DNA from 2 places in the Mycobacterium sp. 23 genome. Region 2 is predicted to be linked to the other one. Evidence: predicted binding sites of a transcription regulator. Region 2 holds the regulator's gene; the other holds the start of a gene.
The links. Region 2 encodes LexA, which represses DNA repair genes until DNA is damaged. Its sites were predicted from a motif close to CGAACANNTGTTCG; they were not measured.
Positions count from the first base shown of each region.

Region 1: the regulator LexA is predicted to act here: its motif matches at 4,092-4,105, upstream of cofD (2-phospho-L-lactate transferase).

Region 1 covers NZ_JBLVUX010000005.1:2,576,889-2,584,143, forward strand. The annotation lists gene manA (mannose-6-phosphate isomerase, class I) at 1-79, opposite strand, end outside; gene ACNQS7_RS13220 (TobH protein) at 87-1,157, opposite strand; gene ACNQS7_RS13225 (phosphomannomutase/phosphoglucomutase) at 1,154-2,545, opposite strand; gene ACNQS7_RS13230 (DUF3499 domain-containing protein) at 2,603-3,052, opposite strand; gene ACNQS7_RS13235 (metallopeptidase family protein) at 3,219-3,638, shown strand; gene ACNQS7_RS13240 (WhiB family transcriptional regulator) at 3,654-3,998, opposite strand; gene cofD (2-phospho-L-lactate transferase) at 4,357-5,343, shown strand; gene ACNQS7_RS13250 (coenzyme F420-0:L-glutamate ligase) at 5,349-6,698, shown strand; gene ACNQS7_RS13255 (Eco57I restriction-modification methylase domain-containing protein) at 6,695-7,255, shown strand, end outside.
Region 2 covers NZ_JBLVUX010000005.1:1,451,026-1,458,280, forward strand. The annotation lists gene ACNQS7_RS07795 (alpha/beta hydrolase) at 1-171, shown strand, start outside; gene ACNQS7_RS07800 (PhzF family phenazine biosynthesis protein) at 206-892, shown strand; gene ACNQS7_RS07805 (peroxynitrite isomerase) at 896-1,381, opposite strand; gene nrdR (transcriptional regulator NrdR) at 1,392-1,853, opposite strand; gene ACNQS7_RS07815 (LysM peptidoglycan-binding domain-containing protein) at 2,016-2,522, opposite strand; gene lexA (transcriptional repressor LexA) at 2,816-3,550, shown strand; gene ACNQS7_RS07825 (LGFP repeat-containing protein) at 3,578-5,902, opposite strand; gene ACNQS7_RS07830 (TerC/Alx family metal homeostasis membrane protein) at 6,205-7,255, shown strand, end outside.

The sequences.
Region 1 (7,255 bases), 1.1 Mb from region 2:
CCGGGCGGCCGGTGAATTCGGCGATGGCGGTGCGTGATCCCCAGGCGTACGTTCGTAACGCTCCGCGTAGCAGTTCCACCGTTTATCTATCCCCGTGCCAGTCGCAGGTAAACCGCGGCCATCTCCAGCCGAACGGCCAATACTGCCAGTTGCTGCTCGGCGCGGGACGCCGCGGTTGGTGCGGAAGGCAGTTCCTGCATATCCTCCGCCCCCAGCAGATGCACGTCGTCGAACCCGGCCACCCGGGCGGCGACCACGGTCCGCTCGGCAGCCAGCGTCAGTGCCAGCACCCGCAGCCGCTGGGGCAGCGGGCCGTCGATCTGCTCGTCGTGGAAGAGCGCTTCGGCGGGATCGGCGAACCCGCGCGGCCCGCTGCGCAGTGCGGCCAGTGCGTCGCCCAGACCGGCGGCCGCCGCGGCCTGCTGCGCGACGCGGAGCAACACCGAGCTGCCGTGCCGGGCCAGCGCCAGGGTCGCGGCGCTGTCTCCGGCCAGCGCGACCTGGCAGTCGGTCATCCGGGCGGCCAGCGTCTTGGCCGGGTTGGTGAACAGATCCCGGCCCGCGCTGTTACGCAACGCCTCGGCATCCAGTTCGTCGGCCAGCGCGGCCAGGTCGACACTCAGCCGGGAGTCGACGGTTTGCAGCACCGCGAGGCCGGCGGCCAGATACCGGCACAACCCGAACTCCTCAGGCGCGGGCAGGCGCGGGGACAGCACCGCGACCCGACCGGCGGTGGAGTCCCGCAACGGGCCCTCGAACGGCGCCACCACGACCACCCGCGAGCCCCGGCGCACCCCGGTCGCGGCCGCGCCCACCAGCGCGGGATCACCGGGATCGTCGCCGGCGACGATCAGCACATCGAGCGGGCCGACCCACGGAGGCGCCTCGGTGACCAGCGCGATCGGCTCGGCCGCCGCGGTGGCCAGCGTCGCGGCAAGCAGGGCGCCCGCGGTCTCGGCGGCGCCGCGCCCGGCCACCCAGATGACGCTGCGCACCCGGTCCTCCCCGCGCAGCGAGTCCAACTCGCCTTCACTTACGGCGGCCGCCACGGAACGCACCTGCGCACCGGCCATCGACGCCGCCCGCAGCAACCCGTCGCGGTCGGCGGCGATCAGGCCGTCGGCATCCTCGAGATCGACGGCCCCGACCGCACTCACGGTCCGGCTCCGGTTGCCTGCGCGGCGATTTCGGCGCTGACCTGTGCGACCACGGCGTCCACATCCTCGATGCTGCGCCCCTCCACATTCAGCCGCAAGAGCGGCTCGGTGTTGGAGCTGCGCAGGTTGAACCAACTGCCGTCACCCAGGTCGACCGTCACGCCGTCCAAATGATCGATGGACTGGATCCGGCTCGCGAATGTCTTCAACACGGCGTCCACACACGCCGGCGCGTCGGCGACGGTGAAGTTGATCTCGCCGGAGGATTCATAGCGCTGGTAATCCGCGGTGAGTTCCGACAAGGGCCGGTCTTGCTCGCCGAGCGCGGCCAGCACGTACAGCGCGGCCAGCATGCCGGAGTCGGCGCCCCAGAAATCGCGGAAGTAATAGTGCGCCGAGTGTTCACCGCCGAAGATCGCGCCGCTTTCGGCCATCAGCGCCTTGATGTAGGAGTGGCCGACCCGCGAACGCAGCGGCGTGCCGCCGCGCTCGGCGACCAGCTCCGGCACCGCACGCGAGGTGATCACGTTGTGGATCACCGTGGCGCCGATCTCCCGGCCCAGCTCGCGGGCCGCCACCAGGCTGGTCACGGTGGACGGCGAGACCGGCCGGCCACGCTCGTCGACGACGAAGCAGCGGTCGGCGTCGCCGTCGAACGCCAGCCCAATATCGGCGCCGGTCTCGCGCACGAAGTTCTGCAGGTCGACCAGGTTCGCCGGGTCCAGCGGGTTGGCCTCGTGGTTGGGGAACGTGCCGTCGAGCTCGAAGTACAAGGGCAACAACGTGATCGAGTCGATCGCGCCGAGCACCGCCGGCGCGGTGTGACCGGCCATGCCGTTGCCGGCGTCCACCGCGACCCGCAGCGGGCGCAGTCCCTCGGTGTTGACCAGCGAGCGCAGGAACACCCCGTAGTCGGTCAGCACATCCTTGTCGGTGACCGCACCGCGCGGCCCGTCGTGCCCTTGCACGCCGGCGATCAGGTCCTCGCTGATGGTCGTCAGCCCGGTGTCGGCGCCGACCGGCTTGGCCCCGGCCCGGCACAGTTTGATGCCGTTGTACGCCGCCGGGTTATGGCTGGCGGTGAACATGGCTCCGGGACAGTCCAGCAACCCCGAGGCGAAATACAACTGGTCGGTGGAGGCCAACCCGATGCGCACCACGTCCAGACCCTGGCCGGTGACGCCGGCGGCGAAGGCCGCCGACAGCGAGGGTGAACTGTCGCGCATGTCGTGGCCGATCACCACCCGGCTCGCGCCTTCGCCGCGCATCAGCCGCGCGAATGCGGCCCCGACGTCGGTGACCAGCGCCTCGTTGATCTGCTCGCCGACCAGGCCTCGGACGTCATAGGCCTTGATGACACGGTGGACAGCCTCGGCGGGCCACGACATTCTCCGGTGCTCCTGACGACCTGGGTGGGTAGAACTCTTCGGCCGCCAGCCTATCGGCTAGCCGGGAGGATCCGGCAGGACCCGTAGGTGGCCACGTCGGCGTCCGGAGCGGTGCTCGGGCGGTGCGAGCAGACCGGTACTCGGCGCGGTGGCGTGCGCGCCGATGGACTGCGGCACGTCGTCGAAGCCGTCACTGGCGACGAAACCGTTGACCCGGGCGGGGGTACGGGCGGGAACTGCTCCGCCCTCGCGCACGGCGTCGGCCAGCGCCACCAGTTCGTCGTCCTCGTCGGGATGGGTGGGCAGCGGGCCGGCATGGCGCATCAGTTCCCAGCCGCGCGGTGCCGTGATGCGGCCGGCGTGGTTGACACACAGATCCCACGAGTGCGGTTCCCGCGCGGTAGCGAGTGGGCCGACCACCGCCGTCGAGTCCGAGTAGACGAACGTCAACGTTGCCACTGCATAATGCGGACACCCGGGCCGGCAGCAGCGTCGGGGTACGTTCACGCTCGAAAGGCTATCGCGGGAAAACGCCGCCACAGCGGCGGACACGCGCATGGGCGGGGGCGATGTGGAACCGTTACCATCGGCGTCCAACCGTTACCATCGGCGCGTGAGCGGGGAAAGATCGGCTCAGCCGTACGGGCGGCCCGGACGCCGGCGGGGCCGCGATCTGCGCGGCCCGTTGCTGCCGCCGACGGTGCCGGGCTGGCGCAGCCGGGCCGAGCGGTTCGACATGGCGGTCCTGGAGGCCTACGAACCGATCGAGCGGCGGTGGCAGGAGCGGGTCGGCGAACTCGACGTCGCAGTCGACGAGATTCCGCGTATCTCCGCCAAGGATCCCTACAGTGTGCAGTGGCCGCCGGAGGTGATTGCCGACGGGCCGATCGCGCTGGCCCGCCTGATACCGGCCGGCGTCGATGTCCGCGGAAACGCGACACGAGCGCGAATTGTGTTGTTCCGCAAGCCAATTGAACGACGAGCCAAAGACACCGTCGAACTCGGCGACTTGCTGCATGAAATCCTGGTGGCCCAGGTGGCCATCTATCTGGACGTGGAGCCTTCAGTCATCGACCCCTCGATCGACGACTGAGCAGGTGATCGGCGTTTAGATGATGCCGCGCTTGAGGCGGCGACGCTCGCGTTCGGACAGGCCTCCCCAGATGCCGAACCGCTCGTCGTGCGCGAGGGCGTATTCGAGGCATTCGTGCCGGACCTCGCAACCCAGGCAGATCTTCTTGGCCTCGCGGGTGGAACCGCCCTTCTCCGGGAAGAAGGCTTCGGGGTCGGTCTGGGCGCACAGCGCCTTGTCCTGCCACTGATCGGCAGGGATCTCCTCGATCGGCTCCGGCTCGAACACGGCGGGCGCATCGGGAACAACGCTCAGATGAGGACGGACTGGCGGCATGATGGTTTCAGCCGGCTCGGGAGTGGTGTGCGGTGTGCCTCCCATTACGCCCCGAAGGTACTCATAGGACATGCTCCGCCTCCTCACTAATAGAGATTGAAATGGTTTCCCACTGTTTTGATGTACAGATGCCCAATTCGAACAAGTGATCGAATCTCGGTCTGCGACACCGGAACCGGCCGGCCAACCGGGAAATGACACTGATGTGATTAGACACGGGCCAGGGACCCTGGTCAAGCACTTCGGCGTAATTCCATACCATCTCGTGATCGAATTTCGGCGATTCTGTTGTCCACGAAACACGGCGTGTCGAGTACGAATTGATCACAAGTCCCTTGCGCCACATTGGTTACCAAGATTCACCCCACCCTAACGTGTCCCGCCGGGCAGGTACTGTCCTGGTGTGAAAGTCACTGTTCTGGTCGGGGGCGTCGGGGGCGCGCGTTTTCTGCTCGGAGTGCAGCGGTTGCTCGGCCTGGGCCAGTTTGCTCAGGGCGAGGACGCCGGCCACGAACTGAACGCGGTCGTCAACATCGGCGACGACGCATGGATCCACGGCGTGCGCATCTGCCCGGACCTCGACACGTGCATGTACACCCTCGGTGGTGGCGTGGACCCGGAGCGTGGCTGGGGCCACCGCGACGAAACCTGGCATGCCAAAGAGGAACTCGCCCGCTATGGCGTGCAGCCCGACTGGTTCATGCTCGGCGACCGCGATCTGGCCACGCACCTGGTGCGCACCCAGATGCTCAACGCCGGTTATCCGCTGTCGCAGATCACCGCCGCACTGTGCGACCGGTGGCAACCGGGCGCACGGTTGCTGCCGGCCAGCGACGACCGTTGCGAGACGCATGTGGTGATCACCGATCCAGCCACCGGAAGCCGGCGGGCGATCCACTTCCAGGAGTGGTGGGTGCGTCACCGTGCCCAGGTGCCCACCCACAGCTTCGCCTTCGTCGGGGCCGAAAAAGCCTCCGCGACAACCGAAGCGGTGACGGCCATCGCCGAAGCCGACGTCATCCTGGTGGCGCCGTCGAATCCGGTGGTCAGCGTCGGCGCCATCCTGGCCGTCCCCGGCATCCGCGGCGCGCTGCGGTCGACCCCCGCTCCGGTCGTCGGCTACTCCCCCATCATCGGCGGAAAGCCCTTGCGCGGCATGGCCGATGCCTGCCTGTCCGTCATCGGGGTGGATTCCACCGCGCAGGCGGTGGGCCAGCACTACGGCGCCCGCAGCGCGACCGGGATTCTGGACTGCTGGCTGGTGCACGACGGCGACGCGGCCGACATCGACGGAGTGGCGGTGCGCGCCGTGCCGCTGCTGATGAGCGACCCGGCGGCCACCGCCGACATGGTGCGTGCCGGACTCGACCTTGCCGGGGTGACGGTGTGACCGCCCTGCCCCCGGCAGGTGAGCACGGCGCCGCCGCCGCCATCGAGATCCTGCCAGTCACCGGGCTTCCCGAGTTTCGTCCCGGTGACGATTTGGGTGCTGCGTTGAGTGCGGCCGCGCCGTGGTTACGTGACGGCGACGTGGTGGTGGTGACCAGCAAGGTGGTGTCCAAGTGCGAGGGCCGACTGGTCCCGGCGCCCGAGGACGACGAAGAACGAGACCGATTGCGGCGCAAGCTGGTCGACGACGAAGCGGTGCGGGTGCTGGCCCGCAAGGAACGGACCCTGATCACCGAGAACCGGCTGGGGCTGATTCAGGCGGCGGCCGGAGTGGACGGATCCAACGTCGGGCGAACCGAGTTGGCGTTGCTGCCACTCGACCCGGACGCCAGCGCGGCGGCGCTGCGGGCCGGGTTGCGCGAGCGGCTCGGCGTCACCGTCGCCGTGGTGATCACCGACACCATGGGCCGCGCCTGGCGCAACGGACAGATCGACGCGGCCGTCGGCACCGCGGGTCTGGCCGTACTGCACAACTATTCGGGTGCCGTCGACCGGCACGGCAACGAACTGGTGGTCACCGAGGTGGCGGTCGCCGACGAGATCGCGGCCGCGGCCGACCTGGTCAAGGGCAAGCTCACGGCCATGCCGGTGGCCGTGCTGCGCGGGCTCAACCCGGTCGACGACGGTTCGACGGCCCGGCAGTTGGTGCGCGCGGGCACCGAGGACCTGTTCTGGCTGGGCACCGCCGAGGCCATCGAGTTGGGCCGCGGGCAGGCCCAGCTGCTGCGCCGGTCGGTGCGGCGATTCAGCGCCGAGCCGGTGCCCCCGGCAGTCGTCGAATCCGCTGTCGCCGAAGCGCTCACCGCGCCCGCCCCGCACCACACCCGCCCGGTGCGGTTCGTATGGCTGCAGGACCAGGACACCCGGACGCGGCTGCTGGACCGGATGAAAGACAAGTGGCGTGCCGACCTCACCGGCGACGGCCGCCCCGCGGACTCCGTCGAACGCCGCGTCGCACGCGGCCAGATCCTCTACGACGCACCCGAGGTCATCATTCCGTTCCTGGTGCCCGATGGGGCACACAGCTATCCGGACGCCGCCCGCACCGAGGCCGAGCACACCATGTTCACCGTCGCGGTGGGTGCGGCCGTGCAGGCGCTGCTGGTTGCGCTGGCGGTGCGCGGGGTGGGCAGTTGCTGGATCGGCTCGACGATCTTCGCTGCCGACCTCGTCCGCGACGAGCTTTCGCTGCCCGCCGAGTGGGAGCCGCTGGGCGCCGTGGCGATCGGCTATGCCGCCGAGCCCGCGGGTTTACGCGACCCGGTGCCGATCACGGAGCTGTTGATCCGCAAATGAAGACGTTCGCGGGCAAGGCCGCCGTGACGGCCGACAAGATTCGCGGCGGCTATTACACGCCGGCGCCCATCGCCCGCTTCCTGGCCGGCTGGGTCACCCACGCCGGACCCCGGGTGCTGGAACCGTCCTGCGGTGACGGGCAGATCCTGCGCGAGTTGGCCGCGCTCAGCGATCAGGCACGCGGCGTGGAACTCGTTGCCGCTGAAGCGGCGAAGGCACGGACGTTCGCCCCCGTTGACACCGCGGACCTGTTTTCGTGGTCGGGTGGCCGGGACTGGGACGGCGTGGCGGGCAACCCGCCCTACATCCGCTTCGGGCATTGGCCGGCGCGGCAGCGCGAGCCCGCGCTGGCCGCCCTGCATCGAGAAGGGTTGCGCCCCAACCGGTTGACCAATGCCTGGGTGCCGTTCGTGGTGGCGAGCACCACCCTGGTGCGCGAGGGCGGCCGGGTTGGCCTGGTGCTGCCCGCCGAGCTGCTGCAGGTCGGGTATGCGGCGCAGCTACGCGACTTCCTGGTGAGCCGCTACCGGGAGATCACGCTGCTGAGCTTCGGGCGC
Region 2 (7,255 bases):
CTTGACATCGTGCACCGGTTCATCGACACCACCGAGCCACCCGAATACGATCAGGCAGCCCTGCGCGAGTTGTTGCGCAGCGGCGGCGGTGCCCGCACTGTGTCCGGGCCGACGGACACCCGCGTCGCCGTCCTCAATGCCATGGGAGCCGACGAGCGCAGCGCCACCTGATCGATGTGCTCGTATCGACCCGTAGGGTCGGGCCATGAGCATCGACGTCACCGTGCTGCGGGTATTCACCGACCCGGACGGAAACTTCGGCAACCCGCTGGGTGTGGTCGACGCCAGCCTGGTCAACCCGGGTGACCGCCAGCAACTCGCCCACGAATTGGGTTACAGCGAGACGATTTTCGTTGAACTCCCCGCCCAGGGGGCAACGACCGCGCGCGCGACCATCTACACCCCCCGCACCGAACTGCCCTTCGCCGGCCACCCGTGCGTCGGGGCGTCGTGGTGGTTGCGGCGACGTGGAACGCCGATCAACACGCTGCACCTGCCCGCCGGGTTGGTGCGGGTAAGTTACTCCGGCGAGTTCACCGAGATCAGCGCGCCCGCGGAATGGGCGCCGGAATTCGCCATCCACGATTTCGATTCACCGGATGCGGTGCTGCAGGCCGATCCCGCCGATTTCCCCGACGACGTCGCGCACTATCTGTGGGCGTGGACGGATCGAGAGACCGGGTCGGTGCGCAGCCGGATGTTCGCGTCGAACCTCGGTGTGACCGAAGACGAGGCGACCGGCTCCGCGGCGGTGCGGATCACCGAATACCTCAGTCGGGACCTGGTGATTACGCAGGGCCGTGGGTCGCTGATCACGACGACGTGGAGCGCGGAGGGATGGGCGAAAGTCGGCGGTCGCGTCGCCGATGACGGTGTGCGGCAGGTGAACTGACGCTCAGCTCTGCCGGTGCAGCACTGCGGCCAAATGGTGCTGCTCGGGCTGGCCAACGGCGCCCATCCGCAGGGAGTAGGACAGTTGATCGCCGTCGATGCGGAAGGAACGGCTCAGGGCGGTCACCTCTTTGGCGGTCGGCGTGAGCCCGATGTCGATGGTTGCCAGCTCGATCTCGATGACGTCACCGGCCACTGAGTAGGAACCGACTTCGATCTCGGTGATGCCGCTCGGGTGAGCGAGGACCAGTTCGACCCTTCCCTGCTGCGGTACCCGCAGGTAGCCGGTCTCGGCGTGCAGGGGTTTGCCGTCGGCGGGAGCTTTAGTCTTCTGCCCGTAGACCAGAAACGGTTTGCCCACGTGCGTGAAAACCACCTCTTCGAGGTAGTCGAAAGGTTCGATCGTGGGGTACTCGCCAGCACCCCGTCCTGTCCAGGTGCCCAGCAGGGGCTCCAGCGCTGCGAGATCGGGGTGGAGTTCGACGGGCATCTATCGAGCCTCAGCCCGGAGTCGACACGTTGCGATGGGCACGCAGGGCCTCGATCTCCCGCTCGAAGTCGTCGGCCGACGAGAAGGACCGGTAAACCGACGCAAAGCGCAGGTACGCCACCTCGTCGAGGTCGCGCAGCGGTCCCAGGATGGCAAGACCGACCTCGTTACTGGGCACCTCCGGACCTGCGGCCCGCACCGAATCTTCGACCTGCTGGGCCAACAGGTTCAGCGCATCGTCGTCTACCTGGCGGCCCTGGCAGGCCCGGCGCACGCCGCTGATCACCTTTTCCCGGCTGAAGGGTTCGGTAACGCCGCTGCGCTTGACGACGGCGAGCACCGCGGTCTCAACGGTGGTGAACCTGCGCCCGCACTCGGGACACGAGCGGCGCCGGCGGATCGCCTGGCCTTCATCGGTCTCCCGGGAATCGATCACTCGCGAGTCGGGGTGCCGGCAGAACGGGCAGTGCATAGCCGCTCCTTTGCCGCGCCTGACTTCGGGGTACCGCAGAACCACCCCGAGAGTACCTGTGCGCCACCGGCGTGGCCACCGCTGGCACGATCAGTCCAGCAGCAGGTGGAGACGACCGAGCAAGGTTGGCGCAGAGCGCAATTCGTCCCGCTCCCCGCGGGTTCACCCGATCGGGGCGATCAACGTCTGGCCGGCGGCGACTGCGTTGGAGTCCAGCGCGTTGAGATTGCGGATCCGTTCCACCACCTCGCGCACCGGGGCGCCGGGCGCGACCCGGGTGGCCAGTTGCTGCAGCGACTCACCGGGCTCCACGCGCACCACGGCGAGTGCAGCCGGTACCTGCGCCGACGCGCCGGCCGGTTCGTCGTTCAGCACACTCCCGAAATTGGCCATCAAGCCCAGCCACAGCGTGATGATGCCGGCGAGCAGCGCCAGCCCCATCGTCGTCAGCACCGAGACCGGACGCCGCCGGTGCGACGCCGTCGACATCGCCACGCCGGTGCCGCGGTAGTGCATGGGCGCGCCGGCCGGACGGGTGGGGCCGGGCCGGTTTGACCGGATCTGCCCGCCGCGATATGTAGGCGACTCGTCGAACGGCCTGTTGGCAGGCCTGTTCACCAGCCTCTGCGCGTTCCAGGTGCGCTGCGGGCCCGCGTAGCTGATCGTCATGTCGTTGCCTCCGGTCGACTAAATATCGCTCGTGTGTTCGACCCTAGTCGCTCACATGTTCGATATCGAACATCTGAGCGAGGCGTGTCGCACGAGCAAAACGGTAGACCTCACCACCGACAAGGTTTTGTCGGTGCAACCAGCTGGATGAATTTCGGATACCCGATCCATCCGAAAGTTACACACTTGTGATTCCGCTGATCCGGGCCGCTAGGAAGGCTGGGCCGACCGCTCCGACACGCTGCTCGAACACATGTTTGATTCTTCGGTCGGGTGCGGTTACATTCAGTGGCATGAGCGACAGCAACGACCCCCCAGTAGCTGATCGAGCCGGTTCCGCTAGCGCATCCGAACGAGCCGCCGCTGACGGCCGGTTGCACGCCGTCGATGCCGCGCTGACCGAGCGGCAGCGCACCATCCTCGAAGTCATCCGCGCTTCGGTCACCACCCGCGGCTATCCACCCAGCATCCGCGAGATCGGTGACGCGGTCGGCCTGACGTCGACGTCCTCGGTGGCCCACCAGTTGCGCACGCTGGAGCGCAAAGGTTATCTGCGGCGGGATGCCAATCGGCCGCGGGCCGTCGACGTCCGCGCGGCTGATGACGCCGTGACACCTCCCAGCACCGACGTGGCCGGGTCGGACGCGTTGCCGGAACCTACGTACGTACCCGTGCTGGGCCGGATAGCCGCCGGCGGACCGATACTGGCCGAAGAGGCGGTCGAAGACGTCTTTCCGCTACCGCGAGAGCTGGTCGGCGAAGGGACGCTGTTCCTGCTCAAAGTCGTCGGCGACTCGATGGTGGAAGCCGCCATCTGCGACGGCGACTGGGTCGTGGTGCGCCAACAGAACGTCGCCGACAACGGCGACATCGTGGCGGCCATGATCGACGGTGAGGCCACCGTGAAGACGTTCAAGCGGGCGGGCGGTCAGGTCTGGCTGATGCCCCACAATCCGGCCTTCGATCCGATTCCCGGAAACGACGCGACCGTGCTCGGCAAGGTCGTCACCGTCATCCGCAAGGTGTAGCGCCGAAGCGCTGACGCAGGCCGGCGATCAGTCGGCTTTGACGAAGCCATTGGCTTGCGCGACGGCCTCGCTGGCGAACCAGATCTCGGCCAGGGTGTCGTGGTATAGCGCACTGTCGGGCGTGTAGTACAGACCGAACCGCGCGCTGGCCTTGATCGGGTAGCCGTCCGGCGCCCGATACGGGTCGTCGTCCAGGGGTAGGTGGATGGTCGGCCGCGCCGCAGTGTCTGCGGCCAGAGGAGCCTCGGCCTGCGGCGCCGCGGCATAGGCCGCCTCCGTCGCCGTCGGTGCGTAGCCCGGTTCATCCGCGGCGGCGTGCCGCCCCTTCCGCGGCTCGAAAGCGCCGACGACGGTATCCGAGGCGGCCGCGTCGGGTACCTCCTCTTCCGCGGGACCACCGCGGGGGTAGAAGATGTCCGGGAATTCCTGCTCAGGATGGGTTTCGGGCACCTCAGGCGCTACCGGACCCTCGCTGCGCGGCACCGAGGACTCCGCCTCGAAGGCTTCCGGCGAGATCGTTTCTGCGACCTCCGGCTCGGCCTCGACGAGCTGGCCGAAGGCGCCGCGCGTCACGATGGGCGTCGGGGTGGTGTCCACCGCGTCCGGATCCTCGTCACCTTCGAACTCGTCGTGTTCGTATTCCTCGAAGTCGGTTTCCTGCTCGGCACCGTGGGCGTACTCGTCGGCGCCGCGGGCGTAGTCGTCGGCGCCATGGGCGTACTCGTCCCCGTACTCGGCGGTCTCGTCGTGATAGTCCTCGGCACCCAGACCACGCCCCTCGGGACCGGCCGTGGTCCCGCCCCCTCTGGACCAGCTCACCCGCGGCGCTGCACCGTATTCCGGCACCTCGTGCTCTTCGGGGTGGTGTTCGACGGGCGGGAAGCGCTCGGAGCCGTAATCGACGTCGTCGTGCGACCAGCGCCCGTCAGCACCCGCATCGAACTCGTCGGCCACGTCACGGCCACGGTCGTAAGCGGGAGCTGCCCGGCCGGCGCGACGGCGGCGCAGGCCGAATACCACCAGCACTGACATCAGGATGAGCAGCAGCACCGGCACCGCCACCGCCAACCACCACCAGTGGAAGGTGAACTTCTTGCCGGGTGGCGGCGACGCGGACGTGCTGGGCTGGTTCTGTCCCGACACCTGCAGGCCGGACAGCAGCGGCGCGAGGTTCGCCGGATCGGTGGTGAAGGTGTTCTTCGCGCGGTTCCACGACACCTTGCCGCCGGTGAACTTCTGCGATACCACGTCGCCGTCCACCGCCTGGTCGCCGACGGGCGCGCCGAGTTTGCCGGTGGCTCCCTTGAGCTTGTCCCACGCCGCCTTCATGGCTCCGCGCACGACGAACGCGCCGTGATCAGGAGTCCAGAAGATCACCGGCTTGTCTGCGGCCGAGAACGTGGCGATCCGGCTGGCCGGCGTGATACCGCCGTCGGCCTCGTTGGCGATCGGGAAGCCGAGGTCGCTGCTGACCGGTCCGCCCAACGACTCGTACTTCTGCAGGATCGCCCCTTCGACGGCGTTCGCGCCGGTCGCCGGGCTGAAGAAAATCTTGCCGCCGTTGAACTCCTGGACGATGCCGTCGCCACCGATCGGACTCGGGCCGCCCTTCTTGGCCCCCAATGGTCCGTTCGCGCCGCCGGCCGCGCGCCACGCCATGTTGATGGCGGCGGTGGGATCGATGGGTATCTGCAGGCCTTTGAGTTGGTCAGCCAGCGCCGGCGGGTTGGTGCTGAACTCCTTGGTTTTCCTGTTCCAGGACACCTCTCCGCCGCTGAACTTCTGCGACGCCACCTCACCGTCGTAGGTTTCGTCCCCGGTCGGGGCTCCCAGCACTCCGCCGGAACTGCCGAGTTTGTCCCACGCCGCGTTCAGGGCGCCGCGGACCACGAACGCGCCGTGATCGGGGGTCCAGAAGATCACCGGATTGTCGCTGGCCGCGAACGTGCTGACCCGGCTGTCGGGTCCGGCGAGACCGGGTACCTCGTTGATGGTCGGGAAACCGAGATCACTGTTCGCCGGACCGCCCAGCGACTCGTATTTGTCCAAGATGGGGCCGAACATGTACTTGGCACCGGTGGCGGGGGTGAAATACATCTTGCCGCCGTCGAAGTCCAGAGCGAACCCGTCGCCGATGGGATAGACGTCGCCTTTTCTGGCACCCAGCGTGGATGACGCGCCGCCGGCCTTGTCCCACGCCGCCATCATCGCCGCCTCGGCGTCGCCGATCGGCGACGCGGACGCGGTAGGCGCCAGCAGCGCCAGGGCCAGCGCGGTGGCCAACGCGGCGGCCGTCAGGCCGCCTCGCGCACGCCCGACCAACTTGCTCAATTGACCCCTTTGCCCGTTCACCAAGCCTCCCAGCCGATGCCCTGCCCACCTGGCGAGCAGGCGGATTCACCGCCGTGGGCCGTTTCCCGGCAGCGATGCGCATCGCTTCCGGGCTCGCATAACTTTGCTCTAGCGATTGAGATATGCGAAGTCAAATCGTACATATTACGGAAACGGATACCGAGCCGATGTCGAAATGATGCCGTGCCGCGCTCATGTCGCGAGAAACCGCGCTGCGCCCCGGGCATCAGTTGGGTTACCGTGCCCGAGACGACATCCCGCCTGGCATGCCGGCCGATCTCGCGAGAGGAAATCCAGCGCGCATGGGTGTTTCCGGACTTGGCTGGGCCCTGACCATCGTGCTGATCGCCGGGTTGATGCTGTTCGACTATGTCTTTCAGGTACGCAAGACGCACGTGCCGACGCTACGTCAGGCCGCAGCCTGGTCGGCAACATATATCGGGATAGCGGTACTTTTCGGCATCTGCATCGCCGTACTGGGCAGCCCGCGCATGGCCGTCGAATACTTCGCGGGCTACCTGAGCAACGAAGCCCTTTCCGTGGACAACCTTTTCGTATTTCTCTTGATCATCAGCAGCTTCGGGGTTCCGCGGGTGGCGCAGCAGAAGGTGCTGTTGTTCGGTATCGCGTTCGCGCTCATCGCGCGCACCGTCTTCATCGTCCTGGGCGGCGCACTCCTGAACAACTTCAACTCGGTCTTCTACCTGTTCGGTGTGGGGCTGCTGATCATGGCCGGAAAGCTCGCCAAACCGGCAGAGACAGAAGAGAGTAACGCCGACAACCTGGTCATCCGGCTGGCCAGTCGCTTCCTGCGGACATCAAAGGAGTACGACGGCGACGGGTTGTTCGTCGTGCAGGACGGTCGACGGGTCATGACACCGCTACTGCTGGTGATGATCGCCGTCGGTGGCACCGATCTGTTGTTCGCTTTCGATTCGGTGCCGGCGATGTTCGGTCTGACACAGAACATCTACCTGGTTTTCGCGGCGACCGCCTTTTCGCTGATGGGTCTTCGTCAGCTGTACTTCCTGATCGACAACCTGCTCGATCGACTGGTTTATCTGACCTACGGTCTGGCCGTGATCCTGGGCTTCATCGGCGTGAAGCTGATCCTGGAAGCGTTGCACGACAACAACCTTCCATTCATCAACCACGGCAGGCCGGTCCCGGTCGTGGAGTTGAGTATCACGGTGTCGCTGCTGGTGATCGTCGCCGTGCTGCTCACAACCACAGCGGTGTCGCTGCTTTCGGCGCGCGGCCGCAGACAGAACGCCGTGAGCCGGGCCCGCCGGCACGCGCTCGAGTACCTGACCTCAACGCAGGATCCAGCACAGCGCGAAGCGGCATATGCCG